2 regions of the Clostridium sp. USBA 49 genome follow, and region 1 is predicted to be linked to the other one. Evidence: a T-box and tRNA genes for the amino acid it is inferred to sense, from the RefSeq annotation. Region 1 holds a T-box; the other holds one or more tRNA genes.
What was found. A T-box is a leader RNA that pairs with one kind of tRNA and senses whether it is charged. The one in region 1 lies ahead of B5D11_RS07265 (valine--tRNA ligase), so its partner is inferred to be a tRNA-Val.
Positions count from the first base shown of each region.

Region 2: it encodes a tRNA-Val, which carries the amino acid that the T-box ahead of B5D11_RS07265 (valine--tRNA ligase) is inferred to sense. The anticodon was not compared.

Region 1 covers NZ_FUYD01000006.1:30,696-38,309, forward strand. Annotated here, with positions in the region: gene B5D11_RS07255 (YncE family protein) at 1-602, opposite strand, end outside; gene B5D11_RS07260 (bifunctional folylpolyglutamate synthase/dihydrofolate synthase) at 661-1,956, opposite strand; gene B5D11_RS07265 (valine--tRNA ligase) at 2,020-4,665, opposite strand; T-box leader at 4,736-4,958, opposite strand; gene B5D11_RS07270 (ABC transporter substrate-binding protein) at 5,138-6,160, shown strand; gene B5D11_RS07275 (2-hydroxyacyl-CoA dehydratase) at 6,282-7,614, opposite strand, start outside.
Region 2 covers NZ_FUYD01000003.1:229,217-236,830, forward strand. Annotated here, with positions in the region: gene B5D11_RS04950 (PTS glucitol/sorbitol transporter subunit IIC) at 1-1, opposite strand, end outside; gene B5D11_RS04955 (glycerol-3-phosphate dehydrogenase) at 71-1,114, opposite strand; gene B5D11_RS04960 (transcriptional regulator GutM) at 1,130-1,576, opposite strand; gene B5D11_RS04965 (BglG family transcription antiterminator) at 1,578-3,449, opposite strand; gene B5D11_RS04970 (SDR family oxidoreductase) at 3,465-4,265, opposite strand; tRNA gene B5D11_RS04975 (tRNA-Asp) at 4,618-4,694, opposite strand; tRNA gene B5D11_RS04980 (tRNA-Val) at 4,736-4,811, opposite strand; tRNA gene B5D11_RS04985 (tRNA-Glu) at 4,816-4,890, opposite strand; tRNA gene B5D11_RS04990 (tRNA-Thr) at 4,900-4,974, opposite strand; tRNA gene B5D11_RS04995 (tRNA-Asp) at 4,979-5,055, opposite strand; tRNA gene B5D11_RS05000 (tRNA-Val) at 5,097-5,172, opposite strand; tRNA gene B5D11_RS05005 (tRNA-Glu) at 5,177-5,251, opposite strand; gene B5D11_RS05010 (CoA-binding protein) at 5,594-5,968, opposite strand; gene B5D11_RS05015 (NAD(P)/FAD-dependent oxidoreductase) at 6,176-7,408, shown strand; gene B5D11_RS05020 (HAD family hydrolase) at 7,502-7,614, opposite strand, start outside.

The DNA.
Region 1 (7,614 bases):
CATACAGTTTCTAAATTTTTTAAATCTATCATGCATAAACTTCCATTTTTATTAATTCCCATAAAACTTTCACATACTAAAAGCTTATCTTCTTTTGGTGTAAAAATTGCTTTTACTGGATAACTTAAAACTTTTATATTTTTAATATTAAAGTTATCACTACAGTCAATTAGTGTTATACTATCACTATTCATGTTAGATACTGCTATTATCTTTTTATTTTTATTAATAGATATACTATGTGGAAAATTACCACAGGGTATTTCTTCAATTATTTTATTTTGGCTTAAATTAAATACTATAATACTATTTAATTCACCACAGATAATATAAGCATTATCTTCAAAAACATCTACTCCATTACAATGCATGCCAATAAAAAAATTTTCAATTTCTTTATTCATATTTATATCTACAATAGATAAACTATTACTATAACTGTTAGCTACTAATAACTTATCTTTATAAATACATATATCATGGGGACCGGCTTTATAAGCTTCATGCCTGCTTAGTTCTATTTTCTGTTCCTCTTTAAATTGAATTAAGTTAACCTTTGAAATATAGTCAGAAGAAGTATTGCATACGTATAAGCAGCTCAATCTAATCACCCCCGTTACACTAATATATAATATGTAACTAAGGGCAAACTGTTAATAATTAATAAGCATTTTTTATTATTTTCCTCATATCTCCTATCATATAAAGAGATCCACATATAAGGAGTAAATCATCTTTTTGACAATAAGATAATCCTAATTTATAAGCTTTTTCATAATCATCTTCAATTTCTACATTAGGATTAATTTTCTTTATATTATAAGCAAGTTTTTTAGAAGTTTCTGCTCTTTCAGAATGAGGAGCTGTAACTATAATTTTAGCTGCTTTAGGAGCTATTATATTTATCATATTTCCAACTTGTTTATCAGCTAATATACCTAAAATAAGAATTATATTATTATATTTAAAATAAACATCAATGCTTTCTTTTAAATTTTTTATACCATCTACATTATGTGCTCCATCTATAACTACCAATGGATCCTTTTTCATAACCTCTAATCTTCCAGGCCATTTTACATTTTTTAAAGCTTTTAAAATATGTTGTTTTTCTATATTTATACCTTGCCTTATAAGTTCTTCTACTGCATGTATTACAACAGAACAATTTAACATTTGATGTTTTCCTAAAAGGTTAAATTCTACTTCATAATAATTTTCATTAGTTTTAATAATAATATTTTGTTTAAAATTATTAAAATCTATATATTTTAATTCCGCAGTATTTCTTTTAACATCTATAAGTTTAGAATTTTTTTCAGTGCATATATTTTTTATTACATTATAGCTTTCTTCTTCTTGAGGATATAAAACCAAAGGTACTTCATTTTTTATTATTCCAGCCTTTTCATAGGCAATTTTCCCTAAAGTATCTCCAAGTATTTTCATATGATCATAACTTATAGAAGTTATAATACTTAATATAGGTATTATAACATTAGTAGAATCTAATCTTCCTCCAAGACCTACTTCAATAACAGCATAATCTACATTTTTATCATAAAAATATTTAAACATAGCACAACTTATTATTTCAAACTCTGTAGGATGTTCATATCCTAAGCTAATTACCTTATCTACAGCTTTAGCTACTTCAGTTACTACTTTAGCTAAATCTTCTTTGGATATATTCTCACTATTTATTTGAATTCTTTCTTCAAATTCTTCTAAATACGGAGAAATATACATACCAACTTTATATCCTGCTTCTTTTAAAATTTCACTTATCATAACAGTTGTAGAACCCTTACCATTAGTTCCTGCTATATGTATACATTTTAATTTTTTATGAGGATTCCCTAAAATTTCTAAAATCTTTTCTGTTCTTTCTAATCCATAATTACTCCCCAATTTTGCAGTATTTTTTATATAACTCATAGATTCAATATAATTCATTTTATCACCAGTTTCTATTTTATTTATATAAATTAATCAGCAGAGGAAAATCCTCTGCTATTTTTAATTTAAATTTTTAATTCTTTGAATAACTGCATTAAGCATTTCTTTATATTTTTCACCTTTAGCTCTTTCTTCATCTACAACAGCCTTTGGAGCTTTATTTACAAATTTTTCATTTGAAAGTTTTTTCTCTACTCTATCTATTTCAGATAAAAGCTTTGTTTTTTCCTTATTAAGTCTTTCAAGTTCTTTTTCTCTATCTACTAAATCTAAAAGAGGAATATATATTTCGGCTCCTCTTGTAACTACTGAAACAGCATTTTGAGGAATTTCTTCTTTAGATTGTAACATATTAATCTCTGATGCAAATGCGAGTTTTTCAAAATAAATTGTACCAGATATAAAAGCTTTTTCAGCTTCTTTTGAAACTAAAGCTAAAATTTTTGCTTTTCTTGATGGTGGAACATTCATCTCTGCTCTTACATTCCTTATGCTTTTAATAGCATCTATAATATAATCCATATTTTCTTCTGCTTCTTTATCATTTAAATTTTCATCATATTCAGGCCATTTTGATATTGTAATTGATTCATATTCAGCGTCTAAATGTGTATATATTTCTTCTGTTATAAATGGCATTATAGGATGAAGAAGCTGCAAACTTGTAGTTAAAACTTTATAAAGCACATTAAAAGTTATACCCTTTGCTCTTTCATTATTCCCATAAAGTATAGGTTTGACTAATTCTATATACCAGTCGCAAAACTCTGACCAAATAAAATCATATATCTTTTGTGATGCTATTCCAAGTTCGAATTTTTCTATATTATCAGTTATATCTTTAGAAACAGTATTTAATCTTGATAATATCCATCTATCAGCTATAGTATAATCTTTATCATCTTTATATTTTTCCATAATATTTTTATCTAAATTCATTATAACAAATCTAGATGCATTCCAAATCTTATTTGCAAAATTTCTAGCTGCTTCAACCTTTTCTTCTTGATATCTTATGTCATTTCCTGGAGCATTCCCAGTTATAAGCATAAATCTTAAAGCATCTGCTCCATATTTTTCTATTACATCTAATGGATCTACACCATTGCCTAAAGACTTAGACATTTTTCTTCCTTCTGCATCTCTTATAATTCCATGTATAAGTACAGTTTCAAAAGGAATATCGTTCATATTATGAAGACCTGAAAATATCATTCTTGCTACCCAGAAGAATATAATATCATAACCTGTTACAAGAGTATTTGTTGGATAAAAGTATTTTAAATCCTCTGTTTCATTTGGCCATCCTAAAGTTGAAAATGGCCATAGAGCGGAACTAAACCAAGTATCAAGAACATCTTTATCCTGTTCTAAGTTACTGCTTTTACACTTTGAGCAAGTTTTTGGCTCTTCTATAGAAACATTAATCTCCCCGCAATCTTTGCAGTACCAAACAGGAATTCTATGTCCCCACCAAAGCTGTCTTGATATACACCAATCTTGAATGTTTTCCATCCAATTATAATATATCTTTTCAAATCTTTCTGGAACAAATTTTATCTTTTTTTCTTTAACAACTTCTATTGCTGGTTTTGCTAAAGTTTCCATTTTTACATACCACTGTTTTGAAATCATAGGCTCTACTGTAGTTTTACATCTATCATGGCATCCAACATTGTGAGTATGTTCTTTTATTTTAACTAAATATCCTTGCTCTTCTAAATCCTTAACTATTGCTTTTCTTGCTTCGTATCTATCCATGCCTGCATATTTACCGCCTAAAGCATTTATAGTTCCATCTTCATTCATAATATTTATTTCTTCTAAATTATGTCTTTTACCAACTTGATAATCGTTTGGATCATGAGCAGGAGTTATTTTAACTGCACCTGTTCCAAAATCTAAATCTACATAGTCATCTTCTATTATAGGAATTTCTTTATTAACTAAAGGTAAAATTAGTTTTTTACCTACTAAATGTTTATATCTTTTATCTTTAGGATTTACAGCTACTGCTGTATCTCCAAGCATTGTTTCTGGACGAGTTGTTGCTATTTCTAAATACTCATCACTTCCTACTACTGGATATTTTATATGCCAAAAATATCCATTTTGTTCACTGTATTCTATTTCCGCATCAGAAAGAGCTGTTTTACATTTTGGGCACCAATTTGTTATTCTATTTCCTTGATATATAAGCCCTTCATTATATAATTTAACAAAAACTGTTCTAACAGCTTTACTTAAATTTTCATCCATTGTAAAAGCTTCTCTTGTAAAATCCGCTGAAACTCCCATTTTTTTAAGCTGCATTCTAATTCTTTCTCTATATTCATATGTCCATTCCCAAACTTTATCAAGAAAAGCTTCTCTTCCCATTTCTTTTTTCTTTAAACCTTGTTTTAAAAGCTCATTTTCAACTTTAACTTCCGTTGCTATACTAGCATGGTCTTCTCCTGGAAGCCAAAGTGTACTGTAGCCTTGCATCCTTTTAACCCTTATTAAAAAATCTTGAAGTGTATTATCTAATGCATGACCTAAATGAAGCTTACCTGTTATATTTGGAGGAGGCATAATAATAGTATAAGGTTTTTTATTTTTGTCTACCTTTGGAGTAAAGTATCCTTTTTCTTCCCAAGTTTTATAAATTCTTTCTTCAAATTCTTTTGGATTATATGTGGTTGCAATATTTTTTAACTCTTCCATAACTTCATCTCCTCATATTGTATATTGTACATTATAATTTTTAACTAATAAATAAAAAAGCCTTCATCCATAAAAGGACGAAGACATAATCGCGGTACCACCTTTTTTCCTACAGACACAAGTCGATAGGCTCTTAAATTTTTAACAGTTAAGAAAACCGTCTTGCTTTACTAAAATTCAAGCAAGAAGCTCCAAAGCTACCTTCAAGGCAATTTGTATAGAAAGTCTCTCAGCCTTAGAACTTTCCTCTCTTAATACTCCAAGCCTTTACTCCTCTTTATCAAAGCTTTTTATTAATATATTATGTTTTAATTATTAATTATTATACTATTATTTTAATATCTGTCAATATTATTTAAGAAATTAAATATTATTAAATTTTTATATAAATCATAAACTTTAAACAATTATTAACACTATTACTTCTCACTTCATAATATAAAGTATACTAAGATTTTTAATGGAGGTATTTATGAAGAAAAAGTATTTAACCTTATTTCCTTTGCTATTATCCTTTGCATTAATTATTACTTTATTTAGTGGTTGTAATAAAAAAAACAATAGTGATGTTATAAAGGTGAAATTAAATGAAGTAACCCGTTCCATTTTCTATGCACCTTTTTATGTTGCTATGAATGAAGGCTTTTTTAAAGAAGAAGGACTAGAGATTGACCTTACAACAGGCGAAGGTGCAGACAAAACTATGCAGCAGGTTTTAAGCCGCAGTGTAGATATAGGTTTTTCTGGGCCAGAACAAGTTTTATACATCTATAATCAAAAAAGAGAAGATTATCCTATAGTATTTGGACAGCTTACACAAAAGGACGGTTCATTTTTAGTGTCTAGAAAAGAAGAAAAAGATTTTAAATGGGAATCTTTAAAAGGTAAAGTTATATTAGGAGGCAGACCTGGTGGGGTTCCTCAAATGACACTTGAATATGTATTAAGAAACCATGGAATCAATCCTTCAAAAGATGTTGAAATGATAACTAATATTGCATTTTCTGCAGTAACTGGAGCATTTAAGGGAGGTACTGCTGACTATGCTGCATTGTTTGAACCAAATGCAAGCCTTTTAAGAAAAGATAATACAGGTTATATAGTAACTTCTGTTGGTGCTTCAGCTGGAATAATTCCATACACCTGTTATTATTCTACAAAATCATATATAGAAAAAAATCCTGAAGTTATAGAAAAATTTACTAGAGCTGTTTATAAAGGTCAGATTTGGGTTCAAAATCACAATGAAAAAGAAATTGCAAAATCTATAAAGTCATTTTTCCCTGGGACAGATGAAGATTTAATTGCACAAGTTGTTAAAAACTATAAAGACATAGATGCTTATGCACCAAACTTAGTTTTAAAAGAAGAAAATATGACCAGGCTTATGGATATCATTCAATCTTATAAAGCAGATATCTTACCTGAAAGACCTCCTTTTGATAAAATAGTTAATAATAGCTTTGCAGAAAAAGCTATAAAAAATGTAAAGTAGTTTTTATTTATATAATATAAAAGAGCGGCGAAAAACTACTATAATAATTATTAATTTTTATAAATAAAAGCCATGCATAAAAAATTTTTATGCATGGCTTTTAAATTTATTGAAAGCTTTTTTAAAATCCTATATCTAAACCATTTTTAGTTTCTATTTCTATTTTTTTATCACTAGCCGCTTCATTTAATGCTTCATTGCCTGTCTCAATGTTTAAATTTTTAAATGCTACAGAAAGCATGAGTTTTATTCTGTTAAGCTGATTTACCTCACTAGCACCTGGATCATAATCTATAGCTGTTATATTTACATCAGGATATTTATTTTTTAATCCTTTTATCATTCCTTTACCTGTAACATGATTTGGAAGACAAGCAAAAGGCTGCATACACACTATATTTTTTACATCACTTTCTATAAGCTCTATCATTTCTGCAGTTAAAAACCATCCTTCACCTGTTTGATTCCCTAAAGATAATATTTCTTTAGCTCCTTGAGCTAATTTATTAATACTTTTAGGAGCACTAAATCTTTTACTTTTATTTAAAGCTTTTTTCATTTCTATTCTGTAATATTCCATACCAACTATAGCGGCATTACTTGCAATTTGAGCTTTTGTTGTTCCTGATAAATATCTCTTTTTAAAATTTGCATTATATGCACAATACATAAGAAAATCCATTAAATCAGGCATTACAGCTTCGGCACCTTCGCTTTCAATAATATCTATTATATTATTGTTTGCTGTCGGATGGAATTTAACTAATATTTCTCCAACTAATCCTACTTTAGGCTTTATTATATCTTTTAGCTCAATATTATCAAAATCTTCTACTATTTTTTTTACATACTTTTTAAAAAGCTTTCTATCTCCTTTTCTTACTGCTTCTTTACATTTTTCTGTCCAAAATTCATACAAAAGATTAGCTGAACCTTTTACTTCTTCATAAGGTCTTACTTTTAAAAGTACTCTCATAAGTAAATCGCCAAATACAACTGCCATCATAGCTTTATTCAAAAGTCCAATCGTTATAGAAAATCCCGGATTTTTTTCTATACCCATTGCATTTAAAGATATTACAGGTATATTTTCATATCCAGCATCTTTTAAAGCCTTTCTTATAAAACCTATATAATTAGTAGCCCTGCATCCGCCTCCAGTTTGAGAAATCATTACAGATAGTTTATTTATATCATATTTACCTGATTTTATAGCTTCTATAATCTGTCCAACAACTATTATAGAAGGATAGCAAGCATCATTGTTTACATATTTAAGTCCTTCATCTACCGCATCTTTATCTACAGAAGGAAGAACAACAAGATTATAGCCTGACGCTCTAAAAGCTTCTTCTAAAAATTGAAAATGAATAGGAGACATCTGTGGTACTAATATTGTATGAGTTTCCTTCATTTTTTCAGTAAAAATAACTCTTTTTAAAGGCTTAGTTATT
Region 2 (7,614 bases), on a different contig from region 1:
TTTTACACTCCCCTTTATATAATATTTTTAGTTAAATACTTTTTATAAATTTCTTTTTCTGTTTCAAAATTTATATTTTTTCTGTTTCAAAATCTTTCCACGGAATATTAACAGCTGCATTATTATTTATGATATCGTCTACATGCATTAGAAGTGGAAAATCGCTCAAATCAATAGTTCCTCTCTCTGCCATACGTCTAATACATTTTGCTGTACGAGTTGCAATAACAATAGATTCTAATGTAACGCCTTTTAACTTTTCAATTGCTTTTTCAAAAGATAGCCCTTGCCCTAGTAAAGTTCCTATTTTTCTAGTTCTTCCTCCAAAAATTGTTACATAAAGATCTCCTGCACCATAAATTATATTTTCTTCACCACCTCCAATTAAATTTAATATATATTTCATTTCTTTAATGCTTTGCCCAAAAAGAGCTGCTTGAGAATTATAATGTTCAACTCCTTTTCCATCAGGACCTATTGCTATCCCAATAGATAAAGATACTCCTAATGCATAAGCATTTTTAAGAGCTACTGCACACTCTACTCCTCTTACATCTGTAGATAAGCTTACATGATAGTATGAAGTTTCAAATAAATTTTTAAATTTTCTAAGTATATTTATATCTTTACCACAAAATACAACAGTAGAATTATCTTTATCTGCTAATTCATAACTTGTACATGGACCTCCTATTGCATTTATAGAAAGTTTTTTGTCTTTAGGAAGTTTGCTTTCAAAATATTCTGGATAAGTAATCATAGTACCATCTTCCATATCTATCATTCCTTTTGTAACCGACAATATAGGAACATTTTCAGGTATAAGATTTAAAATATTATCTGCAAACCAATCAATTCCAAAACTACTTACTCCACAAACAACAAAATCTGCTCCTTTTAATGCTTGTGCTACGTTTTCAATTTGATAATACTCAATACCCTCTGATGGTAAATAACGTTTTAATGTAGGATGAAATCCTGTAGTCCTAGCAGTTTCAATAATATCTCTATCTAAAAAAGTACCAACAAGTCTTACAGTATTTTTATTTTCTACAGCTGGAAAAGTTAATGCAGATGCCATTTGTCCAGCCCCTATAAAAGCTATAATAGCCATATTAAATTATCTCCTTTACCCAACAAATTTTTTATATAATTGTCCAAATGGTGATTTTTTTTCAGGAATTTTATGCCCATTTATAAAAGCATTATAATTATTTACTGCATCCATTACAGCCTCTCTTGTAATTTTTAATTCTTTTTTCATTTCATCATCTTCTAATCTTATATCACCAATATTTCTTCCATTAAATTGATTAAAATCACGAAATTTTGCTAAAATAGTTGTTCCTTGCAGCTTTTTTCCATAACGTATTACCCCATTATTATCAATAGAAAACAGTATAATAGTACCTGACTGTATTTTACCTGGGCGTCTGCCAATAGCTACTTTGCCTTCCCGTCTCATTTTACTGTATTCATCACCAAAATGTTTAATTTGTTTAAAACCTAAATAATATTGAAGTGCAAAAGCAGACATTATAAATATACTAATAAAAATCATAAATTTAATGTTCATCTTACAAATATCCTTTCATTAAAAATTTACTAAAGTCATCTATTGAGTTAATCTCTTGAAGCATATTGATAAGATTTTTTTCACTAATTATAGTAAATAAATAATTATACATTTTCATTAACATTTCCTCTTGAATACTGTTCATTTTTTCAGGTATTACTAAAAAGAAAATTATTTTAAGATTATCTTTCTCTGGATTTAAAATGCCTAATGTTAAATTTAACTTATCAACTATTTTATCTGTCAAATGAGGAAATGCAACTCCATTTTCATAAATCATTGAACTTAAATTTTCTTTTTTTTCGAAGTTTTTATAAATATTTTTTGAAACAATACCCTCTTTAATTAAAGCTTCAGTAATTAATCTAACATTATTTCTATATCCTTTATCGCCATCTAGATGCATTACATTAATATTTACAACTTCACTTATTTTTTCAATAAGAGCATTATTTCTACTTTCTATTTCATTTATTTTTTGAGTTAATATATTTTTATCAATTATACCATTTATCTGAATAATAGGAAGGTAAACGTCCATAGATACATTTTCGGTACTAAAAAGTATTCCATATTCGGATATATCTTTTGTAACTAAATCTGAAGTGGTTAAAAAGTCTATTTTTGAATTTAATCCAATTACTTCTTTAAGCTGTCTTTGAATAAGTTCAAATGCTCCTCTTCCAGCATTTGTTATTACAGCAGCATTTTTTATATTATTACTTTCATCGTAAATAGTTTTTCTTTCATCAAGTATTAATGCAAAATATACAGCAAGATAACTTATATCAACTGTAGTACTAAATAAATTATATTTTTCCCTAAGTACATTCATTGATGTTTTTGCCAATTCAAAAGCTAAAGGAAATTTTATTTTTATTTGATCTGAAAAAATATCTCTTACAGGAATTTTAAATATTAATCTATTAATAAGAAATAATAAATGATACCTGACTTTTTCGAAAAAATCCTCTTTATCAATGTGAATCACAAACTTTTCTTCTACATTTTTAAGCATTTCATTTACAATATCTATTAATTGTTTTTCATTTTTAGTATTATCTACATTAGATGTATACACAGAATTTCTAGTATTTATAGGAAAAGATATAAAATCGATTTCTTCATTATTAATATTAATTTTAAATATATTTTTAATTTCCGTTATAAAATCATTTAATTTACTGCTATTGGCTTCGAAATTTTTATACATGGGAATTTTTGTGTTTAATAAATTCCCATTTTTAATCCTATATATACTTACTAAGGTTGATTTATAAATTAAATATCTACTTAAATTGTTTAATTTATAGTGTTCAGATAATGATTTTATCATATTAATAAATTTATTATTTATAAAAATTTTACTTGGGAAATAATCAAAAACTTCATAAATCAATATCAATCGTTTACTAAATTCACTGCCATTTAATTTTATTCCTTTATTAGGCACTCCTACTATCTCTGCACCATATTTTTTTAGTATATTTTTTGCTTTCTTTAAATCATTATTGACTGTACCTCTACTTACATTCATATAATCACAAAGATCTAGTATATTTACATAAATCCCTTTATCAATTAGTTCATAAAACAAATATGCTATCCTGCATTTATAATCATTAAAATCATACATATTTGCCCTATATAAGTGCTTATAAAACTTATCTTCATCCAAAATATTAAGTGTAATTATATGTCCATCTTCTATTATATTAACATCTAATTCATTTTTGTATATGTGTTTAATTTCTTTAACATAATTATATATATCACATTTAGAATCTACTTCTTCTAAAATTTCTTCACTAGATAATTTGTTTTTTAAAAGCAATAAATTCAGTAATTTATTTATATTTGCATAGCTTGGCACAACTATCCCTCCAAACTAACCTCTTGACTTCCCTCCTGTAATGTTAATTACAGTTCCAGTAATATAAGAAGCCTTATCAGAAGCTAAGAAACTAACAAGGTATGCAATTTCATCTAATTTACCCACTCTACCTAAAGGAATACTCTTTTCATAACCATAATCAAGCTGGTCTACACTTATGTTTCTTGTATATGCTAAAGCTTTATTGTATTCAGGAGTAGTAAGTCCTGTCTTTTCATTTATACCTGGTGCTACACCTACAACTCTAATACCAAATTTCCCAAGTTCTTTTGCCCATGATCTTGTATATGAATTTACTGCTCCCTTTGTTGCAGAATATAAGCTTTGTCCTACAGATCCTTCCATTCCAGATTCAGAAGATATATTAATTATCACCCCTTTTATTTTTTTATCAATCATATGTCTAACTACAGCTTGAGTAACAAATACAACACCTTTTTGATTAACATTTACCATTTTATTAAATGCTTCTTCATCAATTTCATATTTTCTTTCATTACTATAAAAATCAACAAGTAATCTTGGTAAATTAATCCCGGCATTGTTAACTAACACATCAATTTTACCAAATTTTTTAACTGCTTCTTCTACCATAGAATTTACACTGCAAATTGAAGTTACATCTGTTTTAATATTATATACGCCATCACCATTTCCAGTTTCAACATTTAAATCTGCAACAATAACATTTGCTCCATTTTCTTTTAACTGGTTAGTAATATGCAATCCTATGCCTGAATTGCCTCCAGTTACAATAATTGTTTTGCCATTAATGTTTAACCAATTCTCTGTCATATCATTTTACCTCCTTACCTCTTGATTAAATTATAAGCCTTTAAATGATAAGAATTAATACACTAAAATTTTCATAAGTATCATAATTCTTTGTACTAATTCTGAAAAATAATAGGCATATAAATAGCATTAATATAATAAAATCAAAATTAATATTACGTAAGGAGTATATATTTTAAAAAAACATAATAAATTTAATCTTTAATTAATAATAATAACTTTTTCAAAAATATTATTACTATCTTATGCATTATTTATATTGTGTTATTCGTTATTTTTAGTAAATACATATTTGTACTTAAAATAACAAAAAGTCCCAAACAAAATGTTTGAGACTTTTTATTATTTACTTTGGCGACCCAGAAGGGGCTCGAACCCTCGACCTCCGGCGTGACAGGCCGGCACTCTAACCAACTGAGCCACTGGGCCACATATATTTAAATATTTTATTATTATAGTGATAATCACTATGGTGGGCACAACAGGGCTCGAACCTGTGACCCTCTGCTTGTAAGGCAGATGCTCTCCCAGCTGAGCTATGCGCCCATAGTGGTGACTCCTAGGGGAATCGAACCCCTGTTACCACCGTGAAAGGGTGGTGTCTTAACCGCTTGACCAAGGAGCCTTATTTAATTGGAGCTGGCAATAGGAATCGAACCTACAACCTGCTGATTACAAGTCAGCTGCTCTACCGTTGAGCCATGCCAGCATTTTGGCGACCCAGAAGGGGCTCGAACCCTCGACCTCCGGCGTGACAGGCCGGCACTCTAACCAACTGAGCCACTGGGCCATATATATTTAAATATTTTATTATTATAGTGATAATCACTATGGTGGGCACAACAGGGCTCGAACCTGTGACCCTCTGCTTGTAAGGCAGATGCTCTCCCAGCTGAGCTATGCGCCCATAGTGGTGACTCCTAGGGGAATCGAACCCCTGTTACCACCGTGAAAGGGTGGTGTCTTAACCGCTTGACCAAGGAGCCTTATTTAAATTTGTTTTGTCAGCTCTCAAGACCCGACATAGAATATAATACATAAAATTTAGATTTATGTCAACATATTTTTTTATTTTTTTCGTTTTTATTCAAATATATTTTTATAATATATAATAAAACTACATATTTAATCTATTTTCTCTTATATGCTTATTATAGATATTTAATATTACTGTTTTAGTTTTATCTGTAACTAATTTTTCTAAGGAAATTTTATAATAATTATTTATATTACAAGCATATTTTAATTAAATAATTATTAAATTAAAATATCTATTTATACTTTTTATAAATAGATATTTTATATTATTCTAAAAAATTAATTAAAATTTATTTACGTTTTGATAATTCTACTAATGCGCAGCCTTCTATTGCAGTTATTCCATTATTTTTACAAAATTCTAAAATTTCTTCACTTTCTGCTCCAGGCTGTATTAGAACTTTATCTATATTAAGTTCTTTAGCCTCTTTAATAATGCTTAATCCTTTTATAGGATTTATACATAAATCAAGTACATCTATTTTATATGGAACTTCTTTAATGCTTTTATATGTATTACCTGATGTATCTTTAGGATTTACACCTTCTACATTAAAACCTGCATTTTTTAAAGCATTTAATATTTTATAAGCATATTTGTCTGGATTAAGAACATCTCCAGCTACTACCCAATTTTTAAAATTTAAAAATTCTCCTGCATTCACAAAAATCATCTCCTTAATAGTTTGATAAACTACATTTGTATTGGTTTTGTTTAAATTTTGAAAATTAATATATAATACTTTGTTATATTTATTATAACTTAAATAATTATTTTACATAAGTATATTTTTATTATATTCAAAAATTTATATTTAGTATAAAATATATAAATAATATCTCTATATTAATTTAACAAGGTGGGATTTATTTTGAAACATGAACTCATAATAATAGGCGGAGGTGCTGCTGGATCTATGGCTGCAATTTTAACTAAAGATATGGGAATAGATGTAGCTATACTAGAAGGCAGCGATAGGATATTAAAAAAATTACTGGTAACAGGAAACGGAAGATGCAATATCACAAATGAATATATAGAAAGTAGTAGATACCACAGCGATAATCCTAATTTTTTCATCCCAGCACTTGGGGAATTTAAAGTTTCAGATACTATAAACTTTTTCTTATCTTTAGGACTTCCTTTAGTTACTTTAGAAGATGGTAAAATGTATCCTATGTCTCTTCAAGCATCTTCTGTAGTTGATATATTAAGGCTTGCAATTAATGATAGAGAAATACCTGTTTATTTAAACTCTAAAGTTAAAAATATAAAATATAAAAAATCTAAATTTATAATAGAAACATCAAATGGTGAAATTTATGAAAGCCAAAAACTTCTTTTATCTTGTGGTGGAAAATCTCTTCCTTCTAGTGGTTCTGATGGTTCTGGTTATTATTTAGCTAAATCTTTAGGTCATAGTATAATAAATCCTCTTCCTGCTCTTGTTCAACTAAAGCTTGATTATAAAAATCTTAAAGCTTTATCAGGTGTTAAATTTAATGGTATAGCAGAAATATATGTAAATAATGAATTAAAAAGATGTGAATTTGGAGAAATACTTTTTACAGATTACGGTATATCTGGTCCTCCTATTCTTCAATTGAGCAGAATTGCTTCTTATGCACTTTCAAAAGATAGCAAGGTTTTTGTTAGGATAAACATTATGCATACTATGAATGAAGAAACTTTAGAAAATTTTTTTGAAGGACATTTTTCTATATTTTCTCACAGAAGTGTTCATGATTCTTTTATAGGTATAATAAATAAAAAACTTATTCCTATATTACTTAAAGAAGCTGGAATTAATAATATACATAAACCTTGCTGGGATTTAGAATATAAAGAAAAAAGGAATATATATAAGCTTTTAAAAAGATGGGATTTTAAAGTTATAGGTACGAATTCTTTTGCTAATTCTCAAGTAACTGCTGGAGGAGTTAATACAAATGAAGTTAATCCAAATACCATGGAATCAAAACTTATACCTAATTTATATTTTGCTGGAGAAATTTTAGATGTAGATGGTGACTGTGGTGGTTTTAACCTTCAATGGGCTTGGAGTTCAGCTTATACTGCTGCTAAAAATATAAAAAAGATTTAGGGCATTAAAGTAATATTCTTTATGCCTTAAATCTTTTTTATATTTCAAATTATATATAGTAAAATAATCATATTAAAAATTATGTATAAAATTTTATATAATGCTTTTTAATATATCATAATTTATTTCATCATAAGAATTTATTATAATGTCAGCTGGAGATAAATCTTGATTACCTGAATTTAAATTTCTATATCCAACACATT